2 regions of the Paenibacillus sp. P4_E11 genome follow, and region 2 is predicted to be linked to the other one. Evidence: riboswitches for the same ligand, from Rfam matches in the RefSeq annotation. Region 2 holds a riboswitch; the other holds the start of a gene.
The links. A riboswitch is a leader RNA that binds a small molecule or an ion and turns the genes downstream of it on or off. The one in region 2 is predicted to bind ZMP and ZTP.
Positions count from the first base shown of each region.

Region 1: linked by a shared signal. The riboswitch ahead of AC1DWB_RS02575 (serine hydroxymethyltransferase) and the one ahead of AC1DWB_RS09600 (DJ-1/PfpI family protein) in region 2 are both predicted to bind ZMP and ZTP.

Region 1 covers NZ_JBFUIX010000003.1:162,968-170,340, reverse strand. Annotated here, with positions in the region: gene AC1DWB_RS02580 (hypothetical protein) at 144-311, opposite strand; gene AC1DWB_RS02575 (serine hydroxymethyltransferase) at 429-1,736, opposite strand; ZMP/ZTP riboswitch at 1,809-1,887, opposite strand; gene AC1DWB_RS02570 (GDSL-type esterase/lipase family protein) at 2,053-2,898, shown strand; gene AC1DWB_RS02565 (ABC transporter ATP-binding protein) at 2,895-3,806, shown strand; gene AC1DWB_RS02560 (ABC transporter permease subunit) at 3,799-4,779, shown strand; gene AC1DWB_RS02555 (hypothetical protein) at 4,781-5,347, opposite strand; gene AC1DWB_RS02550 (hypothetical protein) at 5,344-6,159, opposite strand; gene AC1DWB_RS02545 (RNA polymerase sigma factor) at 6,267-7,373, shown strand, end outside.
Region 2 covers NZ_JBFUIX010000017.1:72,867-80,239, forward strand. Annotated here, with positions in the region: gene AC1DWB_RS09585 (PrsW family glutamic-type intramembrane protease) at 1-773, opposite strand, end outside; gene AC1DWB_RS09590 (helix-turn-helix transcriptional regulator) at 1,211-1,642, opposite strand; partial or broken gene AC1DWB_RS09595 (DUF5348 domain-containing protein) at 1,639-1,773, shown strand; ZMP/ZTP riboswitch at 1,994-2,073, shown strand; gene AC1DWB_RS09600 (DJ-1/PfpI family protein) at 2,121-2,720, shown strand; gene AC1DWB_RS09605 (cysteine hydrolase family protein) at 3,114-3,740, opposite strand; gene AC1DWB_RS09610 (hypothetical protein) at 4,052-4,594, shown strand; gene AC1DWB_RS09615 (RNA polymerase sigma factor) at 4,976-5,374, shown strand; gene AC1DWB_RS09620 (hypothetical protein) at 5,453-6,103, shown strand; gene AC1DWB_RS09625 (hypothetical protein) at 6,319-6,948, opposite strand; gene AC1DWB_RS09630 (dihydrofolate reductase family protein) at 7,075-7,373, shown strand, end outside.

The sequences.
Region 1 (7,373 bases), on a different contig from region 2:
AAATAGAAGAACTCAGTTCTCCTATTTCAATAAAAAACACCATTTTCCAAATCCGAATGACAAATAGAAGAACTGAGTTCTCTTATTCTCTCCGGAAATTACCGCGGCAGACGAATAGGAGAACTCAGTTCTCTTATTTGAACCTATTTTTCAACCCGGTAGATTATATAATCTCCTTCAGTTTGCCCCGTCACATAAAAGGGATAGTCCATCGCCGTCTGCACCAAATGTACAGCTTCAACACCGCATAGAGACTCTACCATATACAGCCCAAGATCGATAGAAGTAGCTACACCTCCGCCAGTGATCACGTTCCCATCTCTAACGATTCTCGCATGTACGACTTCGCCGCAGTATGGCGTGAGCAACTCGTAAGCTGGGGCATTCGTCCCATCCCGCTGCTCGCCCGCCGCTCCGCAAGCTCCGGCTTAATCCACAAACAAATGACTGGGCCGGAACTGCAACATAAATTGTTCCACCTCACCGCGAATCCGTAGCAACTCCTGCTCATCCTCAGCAGCACGAGTCGCCCGTACGATCCAATCCCCAACAAGGACCATTTCCTGCTCACGCATCCCGAGTGTCGTGACCGCGGGTGTACCCAGTCTCACCCCGGACGGATACCAAGGTTTGGTGTCGCCGGGAATGGCATTCTTGTTCACGACGATTCCGGCTCTCTCCAGGCGAATGGCCAGCCAGTGGCCGTCCTTGACGTTCAAGCCGCGGGTGCTGTTCACCACATCCATCAAGATAAGATGGTTCTCTGTGCGGCCACCCATAAGCGTGAACCCAGCGTCTCGCAGCACCTCGGATAGCGCCTTGGCATTACGTACGACCTGCCCGGCGTATTCCTTATATTCCACGCTCATAACTTCCTTGAAAGCAATCGCCATCGCGGCGATCGTGTTCATATGCGGCCCGCCTTGCAAGCCGGGGAATAAGGCCTTATCAATCGCTGGGCCCAGCTCTTTGCGGCATAAGATAAGGCCAGCGCGTGGGCCGCGCAAAATTTTGTGTGTGGTCGTGGTGACGATGTCGGCATATGGGAATGGATGCTCATGATAGCCAGTCACACACAATCCGCATATATGAGCGATGTCTGCGACGAGCAACGCCCCGGTTTCGCGAGCGATTTCCCCCAGTTGCTTGAAGTCGATATGAAGTGGATAGGCCGTCGCTCCGCAAATGATCAGCTTAGGCGAATGCTGGTGAGCTAACTTCCGAATTTCCTCGTAATCCAGCTCATACTTGGCATTCAACCCATACTGGACAGCGTTATATACGGCTCCAGTAATATTGACGTTATGACCATGCGTCAAGTGCCCGCCATAGTCCAGAGACAATCCGAGGAACGTGTCACCCGGTTTCAAAAACGCGCTCAATACAGCCAGATTAGCCGGCGAACCGCTTAAAGGCTGAACATTCGCGTGGTATTTTTCCGGATTCGGCGTGAACAGCTGGAGAGCGCGTCGAATCGCCAACCGCTCCAATTCGTTCGTATTGTCCTGCCCTCGGTAATACCGACCGTTCTTTTGCTCCCCACGTTCCCCATCCGCCCAGAGATAAGGGTAACCCTCCGCGTACTTGTTCGTGAAAGAGGTCGCTAGCGCCAATTGCACAGCCCTAGAGCTGTAATTCTCCGAGGGGATTAGACTCAGTGTACGGCGTTGGCGGCGGCTCTCAGCTTGGATAAGACTTCCCACTTCCTCATCCTGCTTGTTCAAAAATTCCGTCATGTTCTCCAATGTGATCACTCCTGCTACAGTAATTGACGAAACACAAAAAAGAGCGCCCCGATCTCTCGATCGTGCACTCGCCCAGGCGTACGGCACATATTCCGTGTGCTCCCCCATGGTTGCCCATGTTCCGCCAGTTACACACAGTTTGGTTCGTTGAGTATATATTATCCAATATTCAGAAAATTGGCAATAGTTAATTTGAATGGAATATCATACATGTGCACCCACCTCCAAAGTCTTAATGTAATATTCAGCTTCCTGTGCTATCGTGAAGAGACATACTACAATAGCGATCCGAATAAAGGGGATAACGATGAGAGGGAAGAAATTGCAGTGGTTGATGGTGTTCTCGGCGATCTCAGGTCTCGTATGGATGGCGGGATTGGCATGGACGTTGAAGGATTATTTCGGTGGCGGGGATCCCGTTGTGCTTCAGGTTAATCCACAGTCGACTTCGCCTACTGCGCCTCAGTCGCTGCCTGCTCAAGCGGGTGTACAAGCAACGCCTGCTGTAGCCAAGCCGGGAACATCTCACATCCTGGCGCTAGGCGATTCGCTAACACGAGGGTTCGGAGATTCCGAAGGAAAAGGGTATGCCGGTAAGTTCGTCGATCTGCTCCTCGCAAATAACAAGCAGGAGCTCGTGCTGGACAACCTGGGTGTGAACGGACAGACGTCCAGCCAACTAATCACTTTGCTTCAGCAAAAGGATGTGCAAGAGAAAGCGAAGGCATCGGATACACTGCTCGTCAGCATAGGCGCCAACGATCTGTTCCGGGGTGGAGAGACGCTGCTCAACTTGGATTTGAAGAAGATCGCCACGATACAGGCCGACTATAACAAGGAGTTGCTTAAGATCGTAACCCAGCTTCGGGAGCTGAACCCGAACGCCACACTCTTCCTGATCGGACTGTATAATCCTTTCATCGATCTGAAGGATTCCGCGACGACAAGCAAGATTGTTCGGGACTGGAACTATGCCGCAGCTGAGACGCTATCGGCTTTTCCGAGAACCGTGCTCGTCCCGACGTTCGACTTGTTCCAGCTTCAAGCTCGGAACTTACTGTACATCGATCAGTTTCATCCGAATGCCGAAGGATATCGGCTCATGGCGGAACGAATAGCGGCCTTAATCAAGCAACAGGGGGCGAGCGGATGAGCGAGATCACATTATCGGTGCAAGGACTGCGGAAGACGATCGGAAAGCGGGAAATCATTAAAGGCCTGGATTTTGAGCTGAAACAGGGTGAGGTGTTCGGCTTTCTCGGTCCGAATGGCGCGGGCAAAACGACGACTATCCGTATGCTCGTGGGCTTGATTAGGCCAACAGCCGGCACTGTGCGGGTGTGCGGATACGACGTAGACAAGCAGTTTCCCGAAGCGATGAAGAACTTGGGCTGTATCGTCGAGAATCCCGAGCTCTACGCATACCTGAGCGGGTGGAACAATCTGATGTATTTTGCCAGAATGCTGGATGGGGTCGACGAGACCCGGATTCGTGAGGTGGTGCAGCTCGTGGGCTTGAGTGCCCGAATTCACGATAAGGTGAAGACGTATTCACTCGGCATGCGCCAACGGCTCGGCATTGCACAAGCGCTGCTCGGCAGGCCGAAGGTGCTCATTCTGGACGAACCGACCAACGGGCTCGATCCGTCCGGGATTCGTGAGATGCGAGAGTTTATCCGATTCCTGGCGGAACACGAGGGTCTTAGTGTCTTCGTCTCCAGTCATCTATTGGGCGAAATTCAACAGATGTGCGATCGGGTGGCGATCATTTCCAGTGGGATAGTCGTTCGGGTCGGGGCAGTGGATGACTTATTGGCCCAGCAGGAGCGGCTCAGATGGCGGGTAACTCCGTTCGAAGAGGGAGCCCAAGTATTGCAGCAACTGACCGGACAAGCCGAGATTGTCGAAGATGCCATTCTCACCCCATACATGGAGCAGCAGATCGGGGAATGGAACCGGGAGCTTGTGCTGGCCGGCGTTGCTGTGCTGGAAATGTCCCGCAAGCTTCCATCCCTGGAAGACTTATTCCTCGAGCTGACTGGAGGGCAAGGCATTGATTAATCTGATCTATAATGAGATGGTCAAGCTGACTGGGCGAAGAAAATTGATTGTCGTCACGCTCATTATCGGCGTCTTGATCGCCGTGTTCACATATGCTCAATACCAACAGGCGAAGGAGAATCAGAAACGGTTCGGTAATGCAGACTGGCGTGTCGTACTGGAGCAGCGTATCAAAGGTTGGGAGAGTCGGGCGAACAATATTCGCACGCCAGACGATCAGCGCAAGGAACTAACTATTCGCATTGCTCAGCAGCGATATTATCTCGACGCCAACGTGAACCCTTCCGAGCCTGGAGCTCCGACATTCGTCCGGAACTTCGTGGAGAATGGTACCACTCTCCTCCTTCCGCTTATGATGATGGTCATAGCCTCGGATCTGGTCTCCTCGGAGCATAGCGCTGGCACAGTCAAGGCACTGCTCACTCGTCCGGCGAGGCGATGGCGCATCCTGCTCAGCAAATACTTGACCCTTGTGCTAGCGGTTTCGTTCGTGATTACAATGTTCGGCCTGTTCTCGACACTTATATCCGGGATGGTGTTCGGTTTCCAGGGCTGGGAGGCCCCAGTGTTGACCGGATTCTCCATGTCCGGGGAACAGATGGACCTCTCCGGCGTTCACTTCGTCCCACAATGGCAATATATCGTGATGGAATTCGGACTAGCCTGGTTCGTGTCACTGGTCGTGGCTACCATATCGTTCATGCTCTCGGTCCTGGTCCGCAGTACGGCGGCAGGCATGGGTATTATGCTCGCATGTCTCATCGCCGGGATGATACTAAGAGGAATGGTCGAGTCTTGGGAATCGGCACAATATTTGTTCATGGTCAATCTGGACTTGATCAAATATTTGACCGACGCCGCGCCGCCTATTCAGGGGATGACACTCGGATTCTCGCTGCTCGTCCTGTTGGTATGGGGAGTTGCGGCATTAGTCGTATCGTTTGTTTCGTTCACAAGAAAAGACGTATATTGATTTACGTTGATGGCTCGAGAAGCTCTTGGGCGGCGCGTCGGCACGTGAAGAGTAGGATGAGCTGGGCGAGTATGCCAAGTATACTTGTTAGGATTGTCGCTGGAGTTGTGAATGAGGCCAACCCATTAATCGTAAAAGGCACATACAACAGTGTACTTGCGCCTATCACGATGTACAACCAGCGACGACCTTTCAAGATGCGGGCCCATTCGTTCGCGTTTGCTTCGACAGCATGACGAGACATTTCCAATAAGAAGGTACTGACCATGATCAGCATGAGCAACATCATCAGACTGCCATAAGCGAGCATGGGGATGGAACTGCCCAGCTTCGCACTGGGATGTCCCAGCACGGGGAAGATTTCTTGCAAAGACAACAGCAGCAGCATAATTGCAAAAGGCCTTCCTGCTAAATACCCCCGACGGTATTCTCCCAGCTTGCTGATCGCATTCCAGATGAGAGCGTAGCCGATGATATCCGGAAGCATGTCGAAGTTATTGAACCGGAAGTCGAGCAGAACCCAAACGATTCCCCAAGAGAAACGGAGAAAAGCGGTTTTCATCTTCATGGCTTCTCTCCTTTTCTCAGGCGAACGTATTTCGCGAGATCATCGCCGTACAGATCGGGCTGTTTATTGACATACTGTCTGCCTGCGATCGTATCGCTTCCAGCCTCCTCATAACCAATGAACAGTTGATAAGCATGATAACGGCGAACGTCACCATCTGGTAGTTGAAACCGGTACTTCATCTCCGCGAATTGTTCAGCACGCAGGATCATCGGAAATGCGCCTGCTTCGTCGGATTTCTTCCCATTGAACTCGACATGCACAGCATCCGAGAGCAGTTCTGGGAAGCTGCTTCGTACGGCGGAGATCGTCACGTCACGGGTGGCTCTATATGTGGCGCCCCCTGTACCGTTCGATGATCCGCTTGAGCTACTCATGCTCAGCGGATCGCCACTATCGCGGCCAGGTTGCACGATAATGTTACCGATGGACACCGTGTCGACTAGGCCGTCATTATAGTACACTTGGAGCCGATCGAAATGCCCCGACGTGTCTGACTGATCCAGTATACGCTTCTCAGGCGCAATAACGACTGCTTCATTCAGCTGCAGCCGTCCCCGTTGATCTCGAACTTGAACGTGCGCTACATTCAGCGAAATTCCATTCGGTAGCTCGAGACGAAAAGGTTTCCGGCTGGAGTCTGTATTCGTGATGTAGTACAGGCTTATATGACTGAGCATCGAGGCCGGGAGCTCATAATAATGCTTCAAGAATAAAGGCTTCTCCAATTTTTGTGAGTCGTAGTACCACAAGTTCCACGTCCATGCCCCTAATAGTGCAATCAGTAGCAGCCATAGCCAGTGTCTTTTCACGCTGTCCCTCCCCTTTATCGCTAAACCATTTATTAAAGTATCTTTCCAGTATATAGTTGACGTAAGCAGGTGGGTATTAGTTTCAAATTGTTACAGGGAGGTTACTAATGGGGAGCACAAGCGAGACGGCTAATCTTGTATGGCGCGTCAAGCAAGGGGATCAGGGTGCCTATGAAGTGCTAGTATACCGATACCGCATGGCGGCTTTGTCGTGGGCGCGAGCCATTGTTCGAGATGCTTTTTTGGCCGAGGATGTAGTGCAGGATGCTTTCATCAAGGTGAAGGAGAAGATCCATGATTTGCAGGATGATGGGAAATTCACCGCATGGTTCCGATTGATGGTGCGCAGGATGTCCATGAACTATATCCGAGGGGCTTCTCGAACGAGCGAGCTAGTCACAGATGAAATTCCAGAGACGGACTGGGTGGGACAAGAGGAGACGGATAAGTCAGAATCCGATGCTTGGCAGGAGCGGGTGGATGGGGAAGAGTTGGTTCGTCGTTCGCTTCTCCCCCTGTCCAGTCAGGCTCGCGAAGTATTAAGCGCAAGTGCTTACGATGAAGCGACTCCAGAGGAGATGGCTGCGCGATTCGGTATGAACAAAAGCAATGTATACAATATACTATCCCGGGCACGGGTCAAGGCGAATGATGAGAGGTTCCGCCAAGAAATCGGTACATATGTGCAGGAACGGCGCAGAAGCGGGCTGCCAACTGAACGATTGCTCACTCCACCGGTCTATTCCCGCCCATACGCTTTCATCTCGGTCATGATTGGCGAAGCGCTTCGCTCGACAGGTGAGATCAACTATTCGCATACGGATCTCATGGGCATATCGGGTGATGCATTTCGGCTTAATGTACCTAAGGAATGTCACTGGAAGGGGATTTCGACGTTCGACTGGAGCTTCACGGCATATCGGACTCTCGAGCGATTGGGTCTCGGCGGTACTTGCTTTGGTCGACCCCAACGCACGACGATTACACCGGAGCAGCAAGTGCATCTGTTATCTATCATACAAGGAGCGTTGGACCGCGGGGTTCCGGCCATTATCCGGAATATACAAATCAATGAATTCGGATTCGTATACGGGTATGACGATGATAGGCAGGTAATCCGGTATCAGGGATATAACGGTGTCGAGCGCACCTTCCGCTACGACCAGTTGGGACGTGCCGGCGAAGATTCGTCTCTCTTCGTTCTAGGGATACGC
Region 2 (7,373 bases):
AGGATTGCCGGGAACAGAAAAACCCATTTCGTCAGTCTTGTGCGCAGCCGATAGGCAATTCCGCATGCGAGCGCGATCATGGCGGTATGTACGGGATGACTGACGGTCATTAGCGTCGGAAACAGACTTTCTTCGAAACGCCCGGGAAACAGCGAGAAAAAGTCCCAATGGATCGTTTCGCCGCCAAGCATTGTAAAACTGTAGCCGAACTTTTTCGCAAGAATGCCGGAACTTAGCCACCTTCGGGAAAGCTCCTCCATCAGTTGGAAGCCGACGCCGGTCGCCGCACCGATAAGCGTGTAATCGCTTAAACTCAAAGCGGAAGCTCGACGTGAGAACAACAGAAATATGCCTAGCGGAAGGAGCTTCCACATTTCTTCGAAAATTGGCGTAATAATGGCAATGGACCAAGTGTCGGATGTTTTTCCGCTGAAAAGCACGTGGAGAGAATTGACTGTAAGCGTCGTGAACGGTACGACAAGAAAAACGCCTGCCAGAACGAACAGCACGATTGGCTTCCACGGCATCGTTTTGCTCCGGCACAGAAACCAAAATTGCAGCAGCACATAAAACGACCATAAATATTGAACCATCATGGTACGCGATTCTTTAACGAAAAACAAGCTTAGAACAAACATGATTAGCGACAACCAGGAAAAAATCGTATACGCCGTTTTAAGAAACGGATATTTCACAATCCATGATTGGCAAGTTCGATAGATGGCCTCAAGGAAATCCCGAATTCCGGTTCGAATGGACCAGATCGTATTCACTACGGTCGCCTCCTCTGAATAGCCGACCTCGTGCGAGCGGGACGTCTCCCTTGACAACGGTCCGGCCATGAGTAACTAAATGAATGCATGAAAACCATGGTCACCGCTACATGTACCTAACCTATTTCTCGCGAGATACTAGTATTATAGACATTCTTGTAAAATGTGGCAAAAGGCGCTGGTCTCAAATCATGATGGATTATGTCGATAAAAATCACGGTTCAATTAAGCCCAAAACAGTTTGCAGATTGCTACGAATTGTTTTTTGACAAGATTTTAGAAATTAGTTCATCAGATATAGCGGGAGTAGAGGGCTATTGATTTCCACACGTAAGCTCGTGTATTCGCAGGATTTCATCCTTAAATGAGCCCTACGCACACCTGAATGCCGTTTCATGGACTTTTTCCATCCCGCTATTACATCTTCAGGCTCTATTTTACTTAGATCCGAGGGGAGGGGGAACTGCCGAATGCGCTGCGCATCGGGTCTCGCGATATTCGCTCGGAGTTGTATTCATCCAACGTTTGAATACTTCAAAGAAATAGCTCTGATTGGCAAATCCCACCTGCTCACCGATTATGCCGATAGGTAAATCGGGTTGTTCTAAGTACACTTTGGCGTGGTTGACCCGCAACTGTTGCAAATAATGAATGAGTGTTTGACCGATTTTTCGTTTGAACAATCGGCTTAAATATTCTTCGTTCATCGATACCTGTTTGGCCAGTGATTTCAGAGTAATGTTGCTCCAATAATGATTGTGGATATGCTCAAGTACTTTATTAATTTCCGGATGATCGGAATAAGGCTTTAACTTGTCATTCCAATTGTTAATGTAGTGGTGGCTCGTTCGTCGTTCATTGTGGAGAATGCTTTGAGCTGCGCATCGGGGATCGTGGCATTCCTTGCCGAATCGAGCTTGATCGCGAGTGGTATGTCATTATGAGAGAAGCACGGTTCAACTTGAGGAAGACGGACACCTATCAGATCTGCTTCGTTTAAACAATATTAGAGTGGGAAAGCCGGTTCACCGGCTTTCCCACTCTAATATTCGGATCGGCCACGTTTCCCGGCAACCTTTGGACAGTAGAGATCATCAATTTTTGGACATTATCGGATAGAAGTAACAAATGTGAGCTGCAAAGACCGTTAAACGAACGGGCAGGATAACGCAACAAATGCTTGCTTAAGTATAAATTTTCAGACTATAATGAAGTATATATTTGGTATGTGCGACTGGCGTAAACGTGGAGAACCACGAGGGAGCACATAATTCATATGCCGTACGCCTGGGCAGAGTATTTGGTCTTAGACCGAATGCTTTTATTTATTTTATGGGAGATGATGATATGGAACAGGCARGGCAAGCAAGAAATGTAGCAATATTAATTTTTGAACAGGTTGAACCTTMGGATTTTGCAGGACCATTTGAAGTTTTTATTGCAGGAAGTAATAGAGGCCAAGATTTCAAAGTTTACACTGTGGCGGAAAATGACAGTTCGATAAAAACATTGGGAGGTCTAAGCATTAATCCAGCTTATACTATCGCTAACTGTCCTAAACCTGATATATTGGTGATTCCTGGAGGTTGGGGTTCAAGAAAAGAAATGAACAATGAAACGATTACGAGCTGGATTCGAGAAGCATCAAATGATGTAGAAATCATCCTGTCTGTCTGTACTGGAGCCTTAATTTTAGCAAAAGCCAAATTATTAGATGGTTTAAAGGTTACAACAAATCGTTTGGCTATCAATGAATTAAGGAATGTTGTACCTACTTCTACTGAAATATTTGAAGAAGCTCGCTATGTCGATAATGGGAAAATTGTATTATCCGCTGGAGTATCCGCTGGCATGGATGCTGCACTGTATGTTGTAGAAAAAATACTGGGCGAAGATAGAGCTATAAAAGCCGCAAATATTATGGAGTATGACTGGAAAAGAGATTAAACTAACGGGCACGATAGTTGAATATAAATCCCTCGCAGCCACTTATCGAATGTGGCTTTTTTCATGGATAATTAGTGTAATAAACAGCGAACCGAAAGGTAAATTTCTTTTTGGTTTCGTGTAGGCGATATATTAAAAAACAAATTCGATAACAATACGAAACGATCGTATAAAAGGGATCAACTTTTTAAGCTGAACTGTGACGCGTAGAAGGGACACTTTGAAAAAAGTGCTCTCCTATGCGTCACAGTTCATATGCGATTAACCCCTCCTAACAGATTAGAGGAGGTTCGACGAATTATGCCCACGTTTTCTAAAAAGCAATCAACTTGTGGAACTGTTCAGGGTTGTACTAGGGATAAACGTTGGGGATACTGCAAAGCAGTCAAGGTTTTATAAGTGTGAAATAGCTTCCTGTGTTGTCCAAGTAGCACTGGCAAAAGCTTTGTAATTCGTAACGGCAGCTTGAAAATCCTCTTCACTAATTGTTGCCGTGGCATCGTATACAACAGCTGTTTCAAAACCAGTTTCGATTAGATGCCTCATATGGGACTCTACACAAACGTTGGAAAGCACCCCTGCAATAATTATCTTCTCTTTTCTATGTTGTCGCAACTGATATTCCAAGTCATTTGTTTGTGGGCTGGCAACCTTGTGAGGAGTTGCTATGACGGTTCTTCTATCAAAAATATAAGGTTTGAAAGAATGAACAAAATCAGCTCCAAATGACGGTGGTGTGTACGCATTTGCCACATGATACATTCTAAGACCTAAAAGCATCTTTTGTTCATTTCCTGTAAATTGCCAGCCATAATCATGAGGGTATAAATAATGGGGCGATATGAAAATTTGGTATCCCTTATTCATGGCAGTTCTCATTAATAGTTCAAGGTTTTGTATAGTATTGTTTCGTTCAATAGTTCCTTTAGTCAGATGATAGCCTCTTCCCCCAGGACTCATAAAGTCATTTTGCGGGTCTGTGATTACAATTGCGGTACTATTGGGATGTGGTTTAAACATCAAATACTCTCCTCACTCGCAGCTTCATTTATAGACATTTATATGTCATTTTTAGTTTGTCTTATGTACGTTGTTATAAGAAGTAAATGTGCAATTTCTACGATTGGTTGCATAGATAACGCACGGTTTTTTCATTGCGGTTTACAGTAGGCGGTATATTCGAAAACAGTGTACAACGAAGAAATCAAAATTCGCCGTGCACAACTTTTTATTAAGCTATCTGACAGGGTAATGCAGAAAAATAATTAAAAATCAGTTGTTACTATATGGAATAATCTGTATAATGGTTCAAAATGTTAAGGAGTGGTCTCATGATTAATGAGGGAAGTCTTCTTGAATTTGTAAGCCCATTTTACGTAAAAAAAGACATCATGCACAACTTGAGTCATATTGGAAGAATGCTTACTTCAGCAAAGAAACTACTTAAGCTTTATCCAGAGATAACGGACCTAGAATCAATTATGTATGGTTGCTATTTCCATGGTTTTATTTATTTAAGAGAAGATTTAATCAGGGAGTATCTAGTGAAGCAAGGACTAGATACGGAGAAAATTGAAAAAATTGTTAGGATTTCTTGGGAATCGCAAAAAGATGAGGTTGCTGAGACGTTGGAAGGAAAACTTCTTCATGATGCACATATGATTGAAGGAGGAAAAACGTACTTAATGGTTAAATCACTATGTACCGGAACTGCGAGAGGGCAAACGCTTGAACAGACGTTAGATTACTTTGAGGAATATGTCCTTGGTAAAGGTGAATGCTATTTGCCAGAGGCCCAAACTATCTATAAAGAAATGCAAGAATTCGCTAGTAATTTTATACGTGACTTAAGGGAAGGTTTAAAACCGGCTTAAACTAACGAAGAACGTTAGTGGAATGATAAACGAGGACGAAGCTGCCGGCGTAATCGGCAGCTTCGATTTGTTACTGGGCTAATAAGGAGGGTGTCCGGATCCGTCGGCGTGTTTCCGGCGCCCCCGGCCGGTTAGGGAGGCATCTGGATGCTCCTTTTCTTTATATCGTCCTTGCAGGCACGCAAAGAGGAGAATGGATTGATGAAGATGGAGCAGATAAAATGCATCAAAGGAATTGCAGAAACTAACAGTTATTCTCAATAACGGCAGCGGAATTTTAGCAGTCTATTCTTTCATCTACTTTGAAGCACGAATAATTATTTTAGTTCAGTGAAACGTTTTCCCAAATTTAAACGTGTTATGGATGGAAGGAGGGTACCAATGGGAAACAACGATATAAGCAAGAATGAACAATTAGCAATCTTAGTGAACAAATACGCTGATATGGTGCTGCGGTTGGCGCTTACGTACCTCGGAAACCTAGCCGACGCACAGGATGTGTGCCAGGAAGTGTATATCAAGCTTTTCAAATACCAACGTCCCTTTAATGATGCTGAGCATGAAAAGGCTTGGATCATTCGAGTGACGATGAATACGTGCAAAGACGTGATCAGAAGTCCGTGGAAAAAATGGTTCTCACCTATTGAGGGTCTGCCAAACAAGCATACAGAAAGTAAAGATGTCGTGTCGTTTGTTCTTACACTCCCCCGGAAATATAGATTGGTCATCCATTTATATTATTATGAAGGCTACAAAGCAACTGAGATTTCCGAACTTTGAACCTCAAAGAAAGCACGATTAGGACTCAGCTGAAACGTGCAACGGAGCTACTGAAAACAAAGATAATGGGAGGATTGGATGATGACGATTAGAACTAAGTATGTGAACGAGATGAACGGAATAAAGGCGGATGAAGAGTTCAAAAACACGATAATTAGCCAAGTCATTTCGAGTACTGATGGTTCTCTAACAGTTGCTCGTAAACTTCGGAGTAAGGTCGCAATGGTTGTTGCTTCTTGCTTGGTTGTATTCCTCCTTGCCATTGGAACACAGCTGATTTTTCACAAGGGTGATAAAGATAGTAGTGGTCTATATAAAAGGTTGGTAATCACTGCTTATGCGGCAGACGGTGCTCCTATATTGGTAAGCCCAGATGTAGACTTCCCGCTTGGTCAATACTCCATGAATATGAGTAGTGTGCCGGGCATTCCTATAACAATTACTTGTAAGGATGCAGACAAGATTAGTTTGCGAACCTCAGAGGGAACGCTGTTATTATGGAATCCATGGGGGGGTTCTAGGGTGATACCGTTGGGGCAAGAGACAACCGTTAAGTCAGGCATCACGATCTACTGGAATCCTGTGGCAGAAAGCGATCTTTCTAAAGTGGCAATAGAGAGTTTAATTGATTTGAGTGCCTATAAGGATAAGAAAAAGCTCGGTAGCAGTACAATTGAGATCAAATCGCAAGATCGCATCACGTATAAAGGAAAGTTAACCTATAACTGAAAAGGCTGGACGGACCAATTATACCTGCTGCCCGCTTACTATGCGGGCAGTTCCTCTATTTACGCTACCGTGGAAATTAACATCGGTCACTCGGTAATAAAGTCAATAATAATAATTGCCAGACGTCGGGCTATACGCCAAGGGTTCTCATCCCAATGAAGTGGCGTACCTGAACTATGTTCTTGTCACGACTAAGTCCGGCACCGGGTACTGTTTCAGAGCGAAATTTCGAGTTGGTGCACGCCGGCCGACAGGCTGCTAATGGTGAGAAGCTTTGTGGCCGAGCTGTAGCTTACGCCAGACGAGACGACAGTGCCGTCCACCTTGAGCTGCGTGTAGGAAGGCACATACAGCTTAATCGTTCCAGTGCTGCCCATCGTGACCGCACCCGTATACTTGCCGGCCCCGTTCAAGCCCATAGCCGCAGCGCTCGCTGAAGGCATTTCGACGAGCACTTGCGTCCCATCCGACAAGGAGGTGCCGGACGACAGAGAATTTACCGAACCGTAGCGCTCATATCCCCCCGTGGTCGGCTTCCGAACCATGCACTGCGTCGAGTTGCATGTGATCGTCAAATTGGAGGCGGTCGTTTTGGTCGTGTCGTTGGTCGGGTTGATAAACAGCTGGTCGCTAGCTCCGGTGAGGCTGACGACCAATCCGGTCGCCATGCCGTTTGCCGCCGTGGTAACGGTTTTAGGCGCCGCTTTCACAATCGCTGTTCCCGCCGGCGTGGTATCTATTCCTGTTGCGAGTAGCGATGATTCATTAAGCGATCGGTCAGAATTGTTTAATTTACCATCCTTCGTTAAACTAAAGTTGTATTCGGTCGGGCCAGGACTGTGCACATTAGCAATCCATGAGAAACCGGGCATGCTGTTGGATGATAAAATGTAGACATAAAGGAGGCTGCATATGGGACGTGTAATCCTAATGATGAATGTGCGAGAAAACCAAGGAGGTGAGTCAGTCGCATGGCAAAGATCGTTTTCGCATTGAACCAGTCTCTGGACGGGTTCGTCGACCACGACCACACGGCATTCCAGCCCGACCCCGTGCTATTCCGTCATTTCATCGACGACGTGCGCGGCCTGGCGGGCAGCCTGTATGGGCGCCGCATGTACGAGATCATGCGGTATTGGGACGGAGACCATTTTGAATGGGATTCGCCGGAACGGGAATACGCAGCTGCGTGGCAACGCAAACCGAAGTGGGTAGTGTCGAGGACGTTAAAGTCCGTCGGTCCGAATGCTTCTCTGATCGAGGGCGACCT